One region of the Cryobacterium sp. TMN-39-2 genome, then DNA from elsewhere that is predicted to be linked to it. Evidence: predicted binding sites of a transcription regulator. Region 1 holds the regulator's gene; the other holds the start of a gene.
The links. The regulator HrcA, encoded in region 1, represses chaperone genes, less so after heat shock. The targets are predictions, from matches to a motif close to TTNGCACTCGNNNNNNNCGAGTGCNAA.

Region 1 (9,254 bases):
CTCGACCTCGCGGGGGGAGAGCCGGCCCTCCGGAACGAGCGACCGGTCGGCCAGCCGGGTCACGATGGCCGGAGCGAGTGCGCTCTGTCCCGCCGCCGCGGCCCGCACGGCGGCGACGAGTTCGGCGGGCGGCGCGTCCTTGAGCAGGTACCCGCTGGCGCCGGCCTCGATGGCACCGAGGATGTCGGCATCCGTGTCGTAATTGGTGAGGATCAGCACGTGCGGGGCGCCGGGTCGGGACCGGACCAACCGGGTGGCCTCCGCGCCCTGCATGGGGGTGCCCGGTGGGTCGGTATTGGGCAGCGCACCACCGAACTGCAGGTCCATCAGCACCACGTCGACCCGGCCGGAGGCGGCCAGGGCCACGGCTTCCTCCGCCGTGCCGGCCTCCAGCTCGACCTCCAGGTCCGGCTCGGCGCCGAGCATGGCGCGCAGTCCCGCCCGCACCACGGGGTGGTCGTCCGCGAGCAGCACCCGGATCATGCCAGCGCCTGACGAATCGGGAATCGCACCGCGACCGCGGTGCCCAGGCCCGGTGCGGACTCCAGGACGAAGGAGCCGCCGAGCGCTTCGACACGTTGCCGGATGGCGACCAGGCCGAACGAGTCAGGACTCTGAGCCGTGGCGTCCGTGAGGGTGAAACCGCGCCCGTCGTCGACGACGTCGAGGGCCACCTCATCGGTCATGTAGCTCAGGGTGACCTCTGCGCGGTTGGCGCCGGCGTGTTGGGCGACGTTGGCGAGCGAGCCCTGCGCGATCCGCAGCAGGGTCGTCTCCAGCGACATCGGCAGCGCGATCGGGTCACCCGTCACATGCAGGCTGACCCTGGTGGCATGGTCGCCGACCGGTGCGGTGCGCTCTGCCGACGAGGCGAGCCTGGCGAGTGCGCCCGGCAGGGTCTGGCTGTCCAGGGCCGGCGGGGTGAGCTCCCGGATGAACCGGCGGGTCTCCTGCAGATTGGCTGCCGCGGTATCCCTGGCCAGGCGCAGGTGCTCCAGGGCCGCCGGATCGGACACCCGGCCCTCGACGGCGTGCAACAGCATCTGGATGCTCGACAGCCCCTGCGCCACGGTGTCGTGGATCTCCCTGGCCAGGCGTTCCCTCTCGGCGAGGGTGCCTGCGTCACGTGCGGTGGCCGCCAGCTCGGTGCGGGTGGTGAGCAGATCTTCGATCAGGTTCTGCCGTTCGGCGGCCTCGCGCAGCAGTGCCCGGTAGCCCAGGCCCACCGCCACCGCCACGCCCGCGCCCACCAGCGGGCCGAGGGTGGCGCCCAGGCTCAGGCCCACGTGGAAGCTCATCGCCCAGATCGTCAACAGCACGCTGAGCAGCACCAGGGGGATGCCGGCCCTGAGGGGCAGCACGTGCAGCTGCAGGAAGAACAGCGGGAAAACGATGAAGGCGGCATCCGGCGCCAGCAGGGTCAGTGCGAGCCACTCCACCAGCAGCACGGCCATCCAGACCGGCACGACCCATCGCCACGGCCGCCGGCGGGCCAGCTCGCTGCCGCCGACGTAGCTGGCCAGGAAGAGCAGCGACAGGCTCACCACGGCGACGGGGTTCGGCACCGCCCCCAACAGGGTCCGCACGATGACCAGCCCGGTCAGCCCGATGATCAGAACGTGCAGGCCGATCCGCAGGCCGGAGAACACCGGGGTGAGCGCTGAGTGCGGAAGACCCTCGCCGATGCTGGCGGGCGGCATGGGATCCCGGCGGAGCGGGGAGGTGCGGAGTGCGAGGCTGGACATGGTGCGCCCAGCCTAATCAGGACCGCTGGTTCCGTCATCCGTCGAATGGATGACCGACTGCCACCCGGGCAGGTCACACCGATGCTGCGGGGCATGGGAGAATTGGGCCATCATGTCACCGAGAGCTCTCAAGGCGCTGGAACCGGCCGCCACCGCCCCCGCGTTCATCCGTAACTTCTGCATCATCGCGCACATCGACCACGGCAAGTCCACGCTGGCCGACCGGATGCTTCAGATCACCGGCGTCGTCGACGACCGTTCCATGCGTGCCCAGTACCTGGACCGGATGGACATCGAACGCGAACGCGGCATCACCATCAAGAGCCAGGCGGTGCGGATGCCGTGGGAGATGGACGGTCAGACCTACGCGCTGAACATGATCGACACCCCCGGCCACGTCGACTTCACCTACGAGGTCTCCCGCAGCCTGGCGGCCTGCGAGGGCGCCATCCTGCTCGTCGACGCCGCCCAGGGCATCGAAGCCCAGACCCTGGCCAACCTCTACCTGGCGCTCGAGAACGACCTCACCATCATCCCGGTGCTCAACAAGATCGACCTGCCGGCCGCCGACCCCGACAAGTACGCCAAGGAGCTCGCCAGCCTCATCGGCGGCAGCCCCGACGACGTGCTTCGGGTCTCCGGCAAGACCGGCGTCGGCGTGTCCGAACTGCTCGACCGGGCCACCTCGCTGATCCCCGCCCCCGTCGGCGACGCGAACGCGCCGGCCCGCGCCATGATCTTCGACTCCGTCTACGACAGCTATCGCGGCGTCGTCACCTACGTGCGCATGATCGACGGGCACCTCAGCCCGCGCGAGAAGATCCAGATGATGTCGACCCGCGCCACCCACGACATCCTCGAGATCGGCGTCACCAGCCCGGAACCCACCCCCAGCAAGGGCCTGGGCGTCGGAGAGGTCGGCTACCTGATCACCGGCGTGAAGGACGTGCGCCAGTCCAAGGTCGGCGACACCGTCACCACCGCGATGAAGCCCGCCACCGAGGCGCTGCCCGGCTACACCGAACCCAAGCCGATGGTGTTCTCCGGCCTGTACCCGATCGACGGCAGCGACTACCCGGCGCTGCGCGAAGCGCTCGACAAGCTCAAGCTCTCGGATGCGTCGCTGGTCTACGAGCCCGAAACCTCCGTCGCCCTCGGCTTCGGCTTCCGGTGCGGCTTCCTCGGCCTGCTGCACCTGGAGATCATCACCGAGCGCATCGACCGGGAGTTCAACCTCGACCTGATCACCACCGCGCCCAGCGTGATCTACGAGGTCACCACCGACGACAAGAAGACCGTCACGGTCACCAACCCGAGCGAGTTCCCCAACGGCAAGATCGCTGTCGTCGAGGAACCCATCGTCAAGGCCGCGATCCTCGCGCCCAAGGACTACGTCGGCGTGATCATGGAACTCTGCCAGGGTCGCCGCGGCACCCTGCTCGGCATGGAGTACCTCGGTGAGGACCGGGTCGAGATCCGGTACACGATGCCGTTGGGCGAGATCGTGTTCGACTTCTTCGACCAACTCAAGAGCAAGACCGCCGGCTACGCGTCCCTCGACTACGAGCCCATCGGCTCGCAGGAGGCCGACCTGGTCAAGGTCGACATCCTGCTGCAGGGCGAACAGGTCGACGCGTTCAGCGCCATCGTGCACCGCGACAAGGCCTACGACTACGGCGTACTGATGACCGGACGGCTCCGGAAGCTCATCCCGCGCCAGCAGTTCGACGTGCCCATCCAGGCCGCCATCGGAGCCCGCATCATCGCCCGCGAATCGATCAGCGCCATCCGCAAGGACGTCCTCGCCAAGTGTTACGGCGGCGACATCTCCCGCAAGCGCAAGCTGCTGGAGAAGCAGAAGGAAGGCAAGAAGCGCATGAAGATGGTCGGCAGGGTCGAGGTTCCGCAGGAGGCTTTCATCGCCGCGCTCTCCGGCGACGAGCCGGCCAAGAAGGAAAAGAAGTAACGATCATGCGCCGCTCGACCTTCACCGACGCCGCCGTGACCTACGCCGCCATCGGCGGCACCCTGGCCCCCGACCTGATGCGCTACCCGCCCAAGGGCCACCGCCCGCTGGAGCGTACGGTGCGCCTGGGCAGCGGCGAGGAACGGTTCCGGGTGGCCACGACGGCGTTGATGACCTGGGGCATCCAGCGCGGCAGCGGCATCGACGTCACCGACCTCGACGCCGGCACCGGCGTGCAGTACACCGGCATCGTCTTCACCGAGAACGGCACCCCGGCGCCCAACCAGGAGCACCCGGTGAACGAGGCCACCTTCGCCGAGGACGGCACCGCGTTCATCAGCAACGGGATGACCGCCAAGCTGGCCATCCCCACCGGCCCGTTCACCGTCGCCGCACCGGTGCGGGTCGTCTACGTCATCGACGAGGCCGACAAGATCGGCTTCGCCTACGGAACCATGCGCGGCCACCCGCAGACCGGCGAGGAGTGCTTCATCGTCGACCGTCGCGCTGACGACTCCGTCTGGCTCACCATCCGCTCCTTCTCGCGTCCCAGCACCTGGTACTACACGCTGGCCTGGCCCATCCTGCGCGTCCAGCAGGAGCGCTACACCCGCAAGTACCTGCTCGCCCTGCACCCCGTCGGACGAGGCTGACCGGATGGCTGGACCGCACCCGGTCGGCGACCCCGCACCACTGGATGGCCTCATCCCGGCTTCGGCCGCGCTCGGCGCCTCGACCCGCGACTTCGGGGTCTACCTGCACGTACCGTTCTGCAAGGTGCGCTGCGGCTACTGCGACTTCAACACCTACACCGCCACGGAACTGCGCGGGGTGAAGCAGAGCGACTACGCCAGCCAGGCGGTCCTCGAGGTGGAGTCCGCCGCCCGCATCCTGGCCGAATCCGGTGTGCCGGCCCGGCCCGCCGCGACGGTCTTCTTCGGCGGCGGCACCCCCACGCTGCTGCCCGCAGACCATCTGGTGCGGATGCTGCATGCCGTGCGCGACACCTTCGGTATCGTGCCGGGCGCCGAGATCACCACCGAGGCCAACCCTGACTCCGTCGACCTGGCCTATCTCCGCCAGCTCAAGCAGGCCGGTTTCACCCGGGTGTCCTTCGGCATGCAGTCCGCGGTACCGCGGGTCCTGGCCACCCTCGAGAGAACGCATGATCCCGAACGGGTCCCGCTCGTGGTGGCCTGGGCGCGCGAGGAGGGCCTGGACGTGAGTCTCGACCTGATCTACGGCACACCGGGGGAGACCATCGAGGATTGGCGGGCCAGCCTGGACGCGGCCATCGGCCAGCAGCCCGACCACATCAGCGCCTATTCGCTCATCGTCGAGGACGGTACCAAGCTGGCCAGGCAGATCCGCCGGGGCGAGCTCGTCCAGCCCGACGAAGACCTGCAGGCCGACTTCTACGAACTCGCGGATGCGCGTCTGGCCGAGGCCGGTTACGGATGGTACGAGGTCAGCAACTGGTCCCGGGGAACCGAACACCGGTCCCGGCACAACCTGTCCTACTGGCGCAGCGCCGACTGGTGGGGCATCGGCCCCGGCGCGCACAGCCACGTGGGTGGGGTGCGTTGGTGGAACGTCAAGCATCCGGCGGCGTACGCCGACCGCATTCTGGCCGGCCACTCACCGGCCGCCGGACGGGAAACCCTGGACGAGGCCACCCGCGAAACCGAACGGGTGCTGCTGCTCACGCGCATCCGCGAGGGAATCCCGGTGGCGACGTTGTCGGCGCTCGGCCGCCGAGAGGTCGCCGGCCTGATCGCCGACGAGCTCATCGACGCTCGCGCGGCCATCGGCGGCAACATCGAACTGACCCTCACCGGTCGGCTGCTCGCCGACGCCGTGGTGCGCCGACTGCTTACCGACTAGTGAGGCCCGGTTCTTACGATCAGCTGACGAACTTGATCGTCAGCGGGTAGGTGTACCACTCGCCCTTGTTCGCGGCGATCGCGGCCATGATGCTGAAGACGATGCTGAGGATCCAGGCGGCGGCCAGGATCAGGAAGCCGACGAGGATGACGGTGAGAATCGATCCGACCAGGTAGGCGATGGCCAGGGTGATCTGGAAGTTCAGGGCCGTCGCGGCGTGTGCGCGGATGAACGGACCGCGGTCCTTGAGCACGATGTAACCGATCAGGGCGGGCAGGAAGCCGAAGAGGATTCCGCCGATGTGGATCAGGGTCGCCCACAGCTTCTCGTCGGCCGGGCTCAGCTGGCTGGGTGCCTGGTACGGGTTGGCGGGGGGAGGCGTTGCCTCAGACATTAAATCTCCTTCGTGGGCGCTCGGGGGAGCGAGGATGGTGCTGGTCGAGCTGTCACCAGAATAGCGCCGGTCTCGGGCGCCCGCAGTGAGAAAACTAGCTGATCGGGCGCTAGTTGATCAGGCGCAGAGCGAACGGGTAGCGATACGGGCGGCCGTCGCGGGCGCTGACAAAACCGAGTACCGAGAGGATCGCGCCGATCAGCCAGAGCACCCAGGTGAGCGAGCCGAGCCCGGCCAGCAGGCCGAAGGTGAGAAGTGCCAGGACGGTGCTGAGCACGCTGATGGCGAGATAGCCGATCAACAGCGTGATCTGGAAGTTGAGCGCCTCCTTGGCCTCGCCGGCGGTGAATCGCCCGCGCTCCTTGAAGACCAGCCAGATGATCAGGGCCGGCAGGAAGGAGAGGATGCCGCCCAGGTGCGCCAGGGACGCCCACAGCTTGTCCTGCTCCGGAGTCAGCGCAGCAGCGGTGCCCGACCCTGTCGGTTGTCCAGGCCCATTGGGATAGCTCATGACGATGCCCTTCGACGTGCAAGTGGATTCAGCGATGAAAAACAGCGGTGGTACCGCCACGGAGATACGTGTGCCACCACGGTACTGCGCGAATTCGTCCGTGAGCAACGGGTATCCCAGACGCCCGCGTTATGATTGGCAGTCATACGAAGAGAGTGCCAGCCGTCGGCGGCACAAACGGGAGAGGGAGGCGAGCGTCCAGTGGTATCAGACCGCAGCCTCGAAGTCCTTCGGGTCATCGTGCAGGACTACGTGGCCTCCCGCGAACCGGTCGGGTCCAAGTCGATCGTCGACCGGCACGCTTTCGGCGTCTCGGCCGCCACGATCCGCAATGACATGGCCCTGCTCGAAGAGGAAGAACTCATCGTCGCGCCGCACACGTCGTCGGGGCGCATCCCCACCGACAAGGGCTACCGACTGTTCGTGGATCACCTGGCCGACCTGCGTCCACTCACGGGCGTCCAACGGCAGGCCATCGAGGTCTTCCTCGGCCAGTCCGCCGATCTCGACGAAGTCCTCGCCCGCAGTGTCCGCCTGCTCTCCCAGCTCACCCACCAGGTGGCCCTGGTGCAATACCCCTCGTTGTCGCGGGCCACGGTGCGCCACATCGAGCTCGTGCCGCTCAGCGACACCCGGGTGCTCTCGGTGCTGATCACCGACTCCGGCAGGGTGGAGCAACGGGTCGTTGAACTGCCGCGCCCGATCGAGGAAGCCGCCCTGGCTGAGCTGCGCTCCAGGCTGAACGCCGTCGTCGGCGGCCTCGGCATGGCGGCGGCCGCCACGGCCCTGAGCGGCCCGACCGGTCTGGGATCGCCGGAGCAGACCGAGCTCGTCGATCTCATCACCGGCACCCTGCGCGATCAGGTCGGAGCGAACCGGCAGGACCGCCTGGTCATGGCCGGAGCCGCGAACCTCGTGCGCACCGAGGAAGACTTCACCGGGAGCATCTATCCGGTTCTCGAGGCCATCGAGGAGCAGGTGGTGCTGTTGCGCCTGTTCGGCGAAATGGCCACAGACCAGCACGGCGTGTCGGTGAGCATCGGCCGGGAGAACGCACCGTTCGGGCTCGGCGAGACCTCCGTGCTCACCAGCGGCTATACCTCCCGCGGCGACGCCGCCCGCCTGGGTGTGCTCGGCCCGACCCGGATGGACTACTCCAACAACATGGCGGCCGTGCGCGCCGTCGCCCGGTACCTCTCCCGACTGCTCGGCGAGAACTAGCCGCCCCACACCTATCTCGACCGCCTTCCCCACCCCAGAACCCCAAGGAGAGCCAGCTTTGGCTGACCACTACGAAGCACTAGGCGTCGCCCGCGACGCCAGCACCGACGAAATCAAGAAGGCGTACCGCAAGCTCGCCCGCCAGCTGCACCCCGACGTGAACCCCGGCGCCGAGGCGTCCGAACGGTTCAAGACCGTCACGCACGCGTACGACGTGCTCAGCGACCCCAAGCAGCGCCAGAACTACGACCGCGGCGGCTCCGGCAACGGCCAGGGCGGCGGCTTCGACGCCGGCAACTTCGGCGACATCTTCGAGACCTTCTTCGGCGGGGGCGGCGGCGGCAGCCGTGGCCCCCGATCCCGGCGTGAACGCGGCCAGGATGCGCTCATCCGCGTCGAACTCGACCTGGACGAGGTCATCTTCGGCACCCACCGCGACATCGAGGTGGACACGGCGATCGTCTGTGCCACCTGTTCGGGCACCTGCTGCCAGCCGGGTACCTCCCCGGTCACCTGCGACATCTGCCACGGCACCGGCAGCATCCAGCGCGCCGTGCGTTCGCTGCTCGGCAATGTGATGACCTCCAGCCCCTGCGGCTCCTGCCGCGGCTACGGAACCATCATCGCCACCCCGTGCGTCACCTGCCAGGGCCAGGGCCGCGTGCGTGCCCGCCGCACCGTGCCGGTCGACATCCCCGCCGGCGTGGACACGGGCCTGCGCCTGCAGATGCCCGGCAGCGGCGAGGCCGGGCCGGCCGGTGGCCCGAACGGTGACCTGTACCTGGAGATGAAGGTGCGCCACCACGACGTCTTCAGCCGCGACGGTGACGACCTGCTCTGCACCCTCGAGGTGCCGATGACCGACGCGATCCTCGGAGCGACGGCCACGGTGAAGGCCCTCGACGGTGACATCGAAGTGGAACTGCGCCCCGGCGTCCAGGCCGGCGAGATCCTCACGGTCAAGGACCGCGGCGTCACGAGGCTCCGCGGCAACGGCCGCGGCGACCTGCGGGTCGGCGTGCAGGTGCTCACCCCCACCAAGCTCGACCACAAGGAGCGGGAACTGATCGAGGCCTTCGCCGCCAGGCACAAGGTTCCGGCGCCCGCCCTCAGCCAGTTCCAGCAGGGCCTGTTCGCGAAGCTCCGCGACAGGTTCCTCGGCTAGGACAACGTTCGATGGCGCACTTCTTCCTGTCAGAGACCCTCGGCGCCTCCGCCGACGGCTCGTCCACCGCGGACCCCGCGGTCGGGGCCACGGTGAGCATCACCGGGGCCGAGGCCAAGCACGCCGTCACCGTCAGCCGGGTGCGCCCGGGCGAGACCCTGCTGCTCGGTAACGGCGCCGGCCTGGTGCTCGGCGTCACGGTCCTGTCGGCCGCACCGGCCGAGCTCACGGCGAGGGTGGACACCGTGACCCGGACGCCGCCGGCCGTGCCGCGCATCCTGCTGGTACAGGCCCTGGCCAAGGGTGACCGCGACGAACTCGCCGTGCAGGCCGCCACCGAACTCGGCGTCGACGGGGTCATCCCCTGG
Region 2 (9,254 bases), on a different contig from region 1:
CTCCGCGGTCTCGGGGATCTGGTCGCGGTCGTGGCCGGGACCGAGCTTGACGCCGACGGGAATCCGTTTGCTCAGCGCGTAGACGTCATCGAGGTTGGGGGAGTAGTCCTCTGACCGGGTGAGCCGGCTGGTGTTGCCGTGCCCGGCCGTGCGGCGGGCCGGGTCGAACCAGAGCGCGTCGAACTCGGTGGGGTCGATGTCGGCCGCGTCGGCGCAGCGCACTGAAGAGGTCGGGAAGGGGGCGAGGTTGAAGCTGGCGACCGTGGCGGTGACCTCGTCGACGTCGATCGCGGTCACCGTCAGCTCCATCGCGGCCATCGCCATGGCGTCGCCGCCGATGCCGCAGCCCACGTCGGCGACCCGGGTGAGGCCGGCCTCCACGAACCGGCCGGCGTGCAGGGCGGCGACCCGCAACCGGGTGGCCTGCTCCAGGCCGGCCTCGGTGAACAGCATCCGGCTGGCAAAGTCGCCGAACTTGCCCGTCGCCTTCGCCCGCAGCCGGGACTGGTAGAGCACCGCGTTGACCAGGGCGGGGGAGTGCCCGGCCTTGCGTAGGGCACTGACCGTGCGCACGACGTCGGCACCGGCCTCGTAGACGGGCAGGGAGTCCAGCAGGCGCAGGCCTTCGGGTGAGAGCAGCTCAACGAGCTCGGCGCGTTCCATCCCGCAAACCTATCAAGCCAAACCGGGCCGCACCCCGAGCACTCTGGCACTCACGTTGCGTGAGTGCCAGTTGCGCCCTAAACTCGACTTAGCACTCTCGCTGTGAGTCTGCTAACTACGTCTTAGCTAAGAAAGAGGTCAACCGTGTCGGTCTCCATCAAGCCGCTCGAAGATCGCATCGTCATCAAGCAGGTGGATGCAGAACAGACCACCGCTTCCGGACTTGTGATCCCGGACACCGCCAAAGAGAAGCCCCAGGAAGGCGAAGTTGTCGCCGTCGGCCCCGGCCGCATTGACGACAACGGCAACCGCATCCCGCTCGACGTCGCCGTCGGCGACAAGGTGATCTACTCCAAGTACGGTGGAACCGAAGTCAAGTTCGGTGGCGAGGACCTCCTCGTTCTGTCGGCTCGCGACGTTCTCGCGGTCGTCGTTCGCTAGTCACACCGCATATCGTTGAATCCCGGATGGCCTCGGCCATCCGGGATTTTTCGCGTCCAGAGGGGTAACAACGTGCACGAGAATCCGACAGATCCCACCGGGGCCGCCGAGCCGACCGAGCCGGTGGACGCCGCCCGGAGCGGGATGCGCCCGGTCCGCAGTTCCGCGAGCACGGGCCTGATCTTCGCGATCTGCGCCTACGGCATGTGGGGATTCCTGCCGCTGTATTTCCTTTTCCTGGCCCCGACCGGAGCGTTCGAGATCGTGGCCTGGCGGGTGCTGTTCTCGCTGGTGTTCTGCGCGGTCCTGATCCTGGCCACCCGGGCCTGGCGGCCGCTCGTGGCCGCACTGCGTTCGCCGCGCATCGTGTGGACGATGGGGCTGGCCGGGGTGCTGATCTTCATCAACTGGCAGACCTTCATCCTCGGCACCCTGAGCGGCCGCGTCGTCGAAACGGCGCTGGGCTATTTCATCAACCCGATCATCACGGTGCTGCTGGGCGTCCTGGTGCTGCACGAGAAGCTGCGCAGGGCCCAGTGGGCTGCCGTGGTGATCAGCTTCATCGCCGTGATCGTGCTCAGCGTCGGCTACGGCACCGTGCCCTGGATCTCCCTGATCCTGGCGTTCTCCTTCGGCTTCTACGGCCTGATCAAGAAGCGGGTCGGCGGTCACATCGACGCGCTCTCCGGGCTGACCCTGGAAACTCTCTGGCTCACGCCGATCGCGATCATCCAACTGGTCGTGGTCTCGCTGATCTCCGGCCTCACCTTCGGTACCGTCTCGACGGTGCACACCATCGCGCTGATCGGCACCGGTGTGCTCACCGCGGTGCCGCTGCTCTTCTTCGCGGCCGCGTCCCGGCGCCTGCCGTTGACCACGATGGGACTCGTGCAGTACCTCGCACCGGTGCTGCAATTCATCGCCGGCGTGGTCATCCTGCACGAGCCGATGCCGCCGGAACGGTGGCTCGGATTCGGGTTGGTCTGGCTCGCGCTGATCGTGCTGACCGTCGATATGGTGCGGGCGGGGCGGGCGCAGCGCCGGCCGGTTATCGACCCGATTTAGGGGCTCAGAGCCAAGCATCCTGGTCAGGGGGCCGTTCGTAACGATTTGGTCGCGTTACACGGCTGTAACACGACCGCCTTGTTTGATGTCGTTCGGGTGAATACCTTTGCAGCACGGCAACGATCGTTTGCCGTGCTCTAACCTTCGATTCCCCTTACCCTAGGAGCAACATGAGCGTATTCGCGAAGGCCTCGGCCTCCCGCTCGGCCCGCGCCGTCGTCACCGGCGTCGCCATCTTCGGCGTCAGCGCCCTTCTGCTCACCGGATGCAGCACCGACGCAGCCGAGCCGGCCGCTTCGGACGCACCCGCGGCGGAAAGCACTGTCGCTGAGATCACCGCCGGCGACCGCGCCCTGGACCTGAAGGTCGGCACGATCCTCCCCCAGAGTGGTGGGCTCGCCTTCCTCGGCCCGCCCGAAGAAGCCGGTGTTCAGCTCGCCGTCGAGGAGATCAAAGCTGCCGGCCTGGGCATCGACATCGAAGCCATCCTCCGCGACTCGGGCGACACCACGACCGATACCGCCACCGTCTCCGTGACCGACCTGCTCTCGCAGGATGTCTCGGCGATCGTCGGTGCGGCGTCCTCGGGTGTCTCCAAGACCGTCATCGACCAGATCACCGGCGCCGGCGTCGTGCAGTTCTCGCCGGCCAACACCTCGGCGGACTTCACGGACTACGACGACAAGGGGCTCTTCTGGCGCACCGCTCCGTCCGACATCCTGCAGGGTGAAGTCCTGGGCAACCTGATCGCCGAAGACGGCAACAGCACCCTGGGCCTGATCGTGCTCAACGACGCCTACGGAACCGGTCTGGCCGAGTTCACCACCACGGCCTTCGAGGCTGCCGGCGGAGAGGTCGTCGCCAGCGCGAGCTTCAACGAGGGCGACGCCAACTTCTCGGCCCAGATCGCCGAAGTCACCGCGGCCAACCCCGACGCGATCGCTCTGATCACGTTCGACCAGGCCAAGGTCATCACCCCGGACCTCGTGGCGAGCGGCTTCCCCGGCGACAAGCTGTACTTCGTCGACGGCAACCTGGCCGACTACAGCGAGGACTTCGCTGCCGGCCTGATCGAGGGCTCGAAGGGCACGCTGCCCGGCCTGGACACCGCGACCCTCGGTGACTTCACCGGCCGTCTGCTCGAGATCGACCCGGCCCTGACCGACTTCAGCTACGCGGCTGAATCCTACGACGCCGTCATCCTGATCGCCCTGGCTGCGTACGCAGCCAACGACGTGTCGGGTGAGTCGATCGCCAAGTACCTCCAGCAGGTATCCGGTGGCTCCGGTGAGGGCGAGAAGGTCACCGACTTCGCGTCGGGCGCCGCGCTCCTCGCCGAGGGCAAGCAGATCGACTACGACGGTTACTCCGGCACGATCACGTTCGACGAGAACGGCGACCCGACCGACGCAACCATCGGCATCTTCGAATTCGGTGCAGACAACAAGTACAGCCGCATCAACTAGTCACCCCCGCTGACTCGCGGTACACCACAGCAGACGTACCGCGACACGCACAGAAGGGCCCCGGCTTCGGCCGGGGCCCTTTCGCGTGCCCGGTGGCCGGTCACCGCCGAGTGACGGGGCGCCGGATGCCGGCCAGGGGGAGCGGCAGCCGTGGGCGGCAGCAGCGGAGACCGGCCAGTAGATGGCGGCCGCCACGGGCCCGCTGCGGGTCTTTAGGCGGCGGAGGCGCGGAGCTGCGCGGCTGGGGCGGCCAACGGCGTCAGAACGGCTCCTGGCGCCGCCGGTGAAACGCGAGATGCCCCGCTGCGGACCAGTTACCCCGGTAGACCGGGGCAACTCGTCCGCAACGGGGCAAGTCGGTGGTGCGGATGGTGCGGGAGGGTTAGTCGTCCTGACCCAGGGTGCCCAGGTACAGGCCGATCACCTTGGGGTCGTTCAGCAGCTCCCGCCCGGTGCCGGTGTAGGCATCCCGACCCTGATCGAGCACGTAGCCTCGGTCGCAGATCTGCAGGCAGCGGCGGGCGTTCTGCTCCACCATGATCGTGGTCACGCCGGCCTTGTTGATCTCCTTCACCCGCAGGAACGCCTCGTCCTGACGCACCGGGGACAAACCGGCCGAAGGCTCGTCGAGCAGCAGCACGTGCGGGCCCATCATCAGCGCCCGCGACATCGCCACCATCTGGCGCTCGCCGCCGGAAAGCGACCCGGCCCGCTGGCCGAGGCGCTTGCGCAGCTCCGGGAAGATCTCGGTGACGAACTCGAGCCGCTCGGCCAGGCCCTTGGGCTTCTGGTACATGCCCATCTCCAGGTTCTCCTGGATCGTCAGCGTCGGGAAGACGTTGTTGGTCTGCGGCACGAAGCCCACGCCCTTGGCGACCAGCTTGTTGGCCTTGAGGTTCGTGATGTCGTCACCGCGCAACCGGATCTCGCCCTCGCGTACCTTGACCAGGCCGAAGATCGACTTGAGCAGGGTCGACTTGCCGGCCCCGTTCGGGCCGATGATGCCGATCAGTTCGCCGTCGTAGGCGGTGAGCGAGCATTCGTTGAGGATGTTGACGCCGGGCACGTACCCGGCCGTCACGTTCTTGACCTCGACGACCGCCTTCCGCACCGGGGCCGGGGTGGCGTCGATCAGCGGGCTAGAGTTCGTCATCGAGCAGCTCCTTAATGGCTCCGACATGTTCCTTCTCGGCGTCGGGATCCTCACCGAGGTCCTCGTCGTGGTGCTGGCCCAGGTACGCGTCGATGACAGCCTGATTGCGCATCACCTCGTGCGGGTCGCCCTCGGCGACCACCTTGCCCTCGGCCATCACGATCACCCAGTCGGCGATGTGCCGCACCATGTGCATGTCGTGCTCAACGAAGAGCACGCTCATGCCTTCGGCCTTGAGGTTGAGGATGTGGTCGAGCAGCGACTGAGTCAACGCCGGGTTGACGCCGGCCATGGGCTCGTCGAGCATCACCAGGGTGGGGTCGCTCATCAGCGCCCGTGCCATTTCGAGGAGCTTGCGCTGCCCGCCGGAGAGGCTGGCCGCGTAGTCGTCCTTCTTGGTGTCGAGCTTGAACCGGGTGAGCAGGTCCAGCGCCTTGACCTTGTTGTCGGCCTCCTGCTGACGCCAGAGGAACGGCAGGACGGCGCGGAACAGGTTCTCGCCCACCTGCGCCTTCGCGCCGAGCAGCATATTGTCCATCACCGTCAGCAGGCCCAGGGCCTTGGTGAGCTGGAAGGTGCGCACCTGACCCATCCGGGCGACCTTGAACGCGGCCATGCCGCCGATGGGGGTGCCCTCGAAGGTCCACGAGCCGGTGTCCGGCTTGTCGAACCCGGTGAGCAGGTTGAACAGGGTGGTCTTGCCGGCCCCGTTCGGCCCGATCAGAGCGGTGATGGCGCCGCGGGGAATCTCGAGGTGCTCGACATCCACCGCCTTGAGGCCGCCGAAGGTGCGGCTGACGCCGTCGACCACGAGGATCGGGTCCTTCTTCTTGCAGCCGGGGACGGCCTCGCCGATGTGCATGTCAACTGTCTTGACGGGCTTGCCGGTGGGAACACTGTTACTTGACAAAAGCCAGCTCCTTCTTGTTTCCGAAGATGCCCTGGGGTCTGTAGATCACAATGAGCATGATCGCGACGCCCACCAGGATGAAACGCAGCTGTCCGGCCTGGATGCTCGTCAGGAACGGGATCCAGCCGGCCTCCACGGCCCGGGCGATGAACCCGGAGAAGAACGACAGCAGCACCCAGAAGACCATCGAGCCGATGACCGGACCGAGGATGGTCGCCGCTCCACCGAGCAGCAGGATGGCGTAGACGAAGAACGTCAGCGAGGTCTGGTAGTTCGACGGCACCACGGCACGCGGCAGCACGAAGATCATGCCCGCGATGGTGCCGAAGACGCCACCGAGGATCAGCGACTGCATCTTGTAGAAGTACACGTTCTTGCCCAGGGCGCGAACGGCGTCTTCGTCCTCGCGGATGCCCTTGATCACGCGGCCCCACGGGCTGCGCATGATCTGCCAGGTGAACAGGCAGGCGAGGATCACGATGGTCCAGGCCACGATGCGCAGCCACCAGTCGTAGGCGTTGTACTCGAACGGACCGAACCCGTAGGTGCCGTCGGGGATCGGGTTGAGGGCAGCGAATCCGCCCTTGTACCCGCTGAGCCCGTTGGCCGAACCGGTGATCGGTTCGAAGGTGTTGGTCGTGAACAGCAGGCGCACGATCTCCGCGGCCGCGATGGTGACGATGGCCAGGTAGTCCGCCCGCAACCGCAGGGTCGGGATACCCAGAACCAACGCGAAGATCACGGATGCGCCGATCCCTACGAGCACCGCCGCCCAGACCGGGAAGCCGAAGCTCAGGGTCGAGATGGCGTACCCATAGGCGCCGAGGGCCATGAAGCCGGCCTGGCCGAAGTTGAGCAGGCCGGTGTAGCCGAAGTGAATTGCCAGTCCCAACGCCGCGAGGGCGTAGGCGGCGGTGGTCGGGCTGATCAGCTCGACGGCCGCGTTGCTAAAGATTGCTCCCCAGTCGATCATCGTCAGCCCCTAGCCAATTCTCTCTTTGCGACCCAAGATGCCTTGCGGCCGAAGCAGCAGCACCAGGATCAAAACGACAAGTGCACCGACGTATTTCAGGTCGGACGGAATCCACAGCGTCGACAGCTCGACGAACAGGCCCACGATGATCGATCCCACGAGGGCGCCGAACGCCGTGCCGAGACCGCCGAGGGTGGTGGCAGCGAAGACCAGCAGCAGGATCTGGAAGCCCATGTCCCAACTGACCCCCGGCCGGAAGTAGGCCCAGAGCACACCGGAGAGGCCGGCGAGCGACCCGCCGACGATCCAGACGATGCGGATGACACCATCCACGTCGATGCCGCTGGCGGAGGCGAGGCTGGGGTTGTCGGAAACGGCCCTGGTGGCCTTGCCGATCCGGGTGCGCAGCAGGAAGTAGGAGACCGCGAGAAGCACGACGATGCTGATACCCATGCTGGCGAGGTCGATCGGCGACAGCGAGATCGGGCCGAACTTGAGGTCGGTCATGCCGGAGCCGGGCAGCTGGCTGGTGCCGCCGCCGTAGAACAGCTGGAAGGTGTACCGCAGCGCCAGCGAGAGGCCGATGCTGACGATCATCAGCGGGATCAACCCGACGCCCTTCTTCCGCAGGGGTTTCCAGATGGTGGCGTCGAGCCCGAAGCCCAACAGACCGCTGAGGGCGATCGCCAACAGGATCGCCAGCCAGATCGGCAGCCCGAGCGTCGTGCTGAGGGTGAGGGTGGCCAACGCACCGAAGGTGATCATCTCCGCGTGCGCGAAGTTGCTCAGGCCCGTGGTGCCGAAGATCAGCGACATGCCGATCGCGGCCAAGGCCAGCAGCAGACCGAAGTTCAGGCCGTTGACGAAGCGGTTCACGAACTGGTCGAAGAAGCTGACCGTCGTGCGTTCGCCCTCGCCGAGGAAGAAGTTCACCGACTTCACCTGGGTGAGGCCGAACTCGGCTTCGATCTCGGCACCGCCCTTGGCGACGACCACACCTTTAGGGAGAGTGTCCTCGTCGAGGGTGACCGTGTAGGTCTCCTTCTCCGGAACGCCGATGCGCCACTTGCCCTCGGCATCCGTGACGACCTCGGCCTCGTAGCCGGAGCCTTCAACGGAGATGAGCACGTCTTCGATGGGTTCGCCACCGAATTGCACATTTCCCGAGAGCACATATTCGTACTGGTCAGTGTTGATCTCGTCGGCATGAGCCGCGCTCGCCGCGAACGTTGAAAACGTCAGGGCGGTCAGGAGTAGGCCGAAAAGCAGCACCATCATCCTGGGCGTGAATCTGCGGACAGCGTGTGTATTGCTCACTGCACCTCCATGGCGGCACCGTCGGTGCGTATTCGAACTGGCACGGACTTGCCTGCCAGCGACCTTGCTGACAGTACGTGCCGATTATGTCGCATATGTTTCGTACGCCGAATTCAGGGCAATCGATTTTGGATCGCGGAATGCGCCAAGCGCATCGTCGCTTAACATTGAGTACCGGTTGCATCCCAGGGATTTCCGGACTTTTTTCCATATCCGCGAATGCAAAAGGGGTTTCATGGATCAGCCAGATCCGTTCGGTTTCACCGGACTCACCTACGACGACGTCCTTCTCCTGCCGGGTCACACCGACGTCATTCCGAGCGAGGCCGAGACAAAGTCCCGGCTAACCCGCAGAATCAGCGTCGCGACGCCGCTGTTGTCCAGCGCGATGGACACCGTCACCGAGACCCGCATGGCCATCGCCATGGCTCGTGAAGGCGGCCTGGGCATCCTGCACCGCAACCTGTCGATCGCCGACCAGGCCGAGCAGGTGGACCTGGTCAAGCGCAGCGAATCCGGCATGATTACCAATCCGGTAACGACTTCGCCCGACGCCACCGTGGCCGAGGTGGATGCCCTCTGCGGGCAGTTCCGCATCAGCGGCCTGCCGGTCGTCGACAACGACGGTGTGCTCGTGGGCATCATCACCAACCGCGACATGCGCTTCGTCTCCGCCGTGGCCAAGCACACCACCCGGGTGCGCGAGGTCATGACCACGTCGCCGCTGATCACCGGCAAGGTGGGCATGGCCCCCATGGACGCCGTGGCCATCTTCGCCACCCACAAGATCGAGAAGCTGCCGCTCGTCGACGACGCCGGCCGGTTGACCGGCCTGATCACTGTCAAGGACTTCGACAAGAGCGAGGAATACCCCAACGCCACCAAGGACGACGCCGGGCGCCTGCGCGTCGGCGCGGCCATCGGCTTCTTCGGTGACGCCTGGCGCCGGGCATCCGCCCTGCTCGAGGCGGGCGTTGACGTTCTCGTGGTCGACACCGCCAACGGCGACAGCGCCGGCGTGCTCGAGATCATCCGCAAGCTGAAGTCCGACTCGGCCTTCGCCGACGTCGACGTCATCGGCGGCAACGTCGCCACCCGCTCCGGCGCGCAGGCGCTCATCGACGCGGGCGCGGATGCCATCAAGGTGGGCGTGGGCCCCGGCTCGATCTGCACCACCCGCATCGTCGCCGGCGTGGGCGTGCCGCAGATCACCGCGGTCTACCAGGCTTCCCTGGCCGCACGGGAGACCGGCGTGCCGGTCATCGC

Region 2: groES (co-chaperone GroES) is a predicted target of HrcA. The motif match lies at 707-733, and genes of this name have one in related genera.

The regions. Positions count from the first base shown of each region.
Region 1 is NZ_SOFX01000011.1:465,251-474,504, forward strand. It holds gene E3O57_RS04285 (response regulator transcription factor) at 1-483, opposite strand, end outside; gene E3O57_RS04290 (sensor histidine kinase) at 480-1,745, opposite strand; gene lepA (translation elongation factor 4) at 1,858-3,711, shown strand; gene E3O57_RS04300 (DUF1990 family protein) at 3,717-4,364, shown strand; gene hemW (radical SAM family heme chaperone HemW) at 4,369-5,595, shown strand; gene E3O57_RS04310 (DUF4870 domain-containing protein) at 5,615-5,989, opposite strand; gene E3O57_RS04315 (DUF4870 domain-containing protein) at 6,099-6,500, opposite strand; gene hrcA (heat-inducible transcriptional repressor HrcA) at 6,702-7,721, shown strand; gene dnaJ (molecular chaperone DnaJ) at 7,780-8,886, shown strand; gene E3O57_RS04330 (16S rRNA (uracil(1498)-N(3))-methyltransferase) at 8,898-9,254, shown strand, end outside.
Region 2 is NZ_SOFX01000041.1:41,908-51,161, reverse strand. It holds gene E3O57_RS15560 (SAM-dependent methyltransferase) at 1-663, opposite strand, end outside; gene groES (co-chaperone GroES) at 808-1,104, shown strand; gene rarD (EamA family transporter RarD) at 1,249-2,169, shown strand; gene E3O57_RS15545 (ABC transporter substrate-binding protein) at 2,340-3,635, shown strand; gene E3O57_RS15540 (ABC transporter ATP-binding protein) at 4,018-4,788, opposite strand; gene E3O57_RS15535 (ABC transporter ATP-binding protein) at 4,775-5,650, opposite strand; gene E3O57_RS15530 (branched-chain amino acid ABC transporter permease) at 5,688-6,668, opposite strand; gene E3O57_RS15525 (branched-chain amino acid ABC transporter permease) at 6,681-7,988, opposite strand; gene guaB (IMP dehydrogenase) at 8,224-9,254, shown strand, end outside.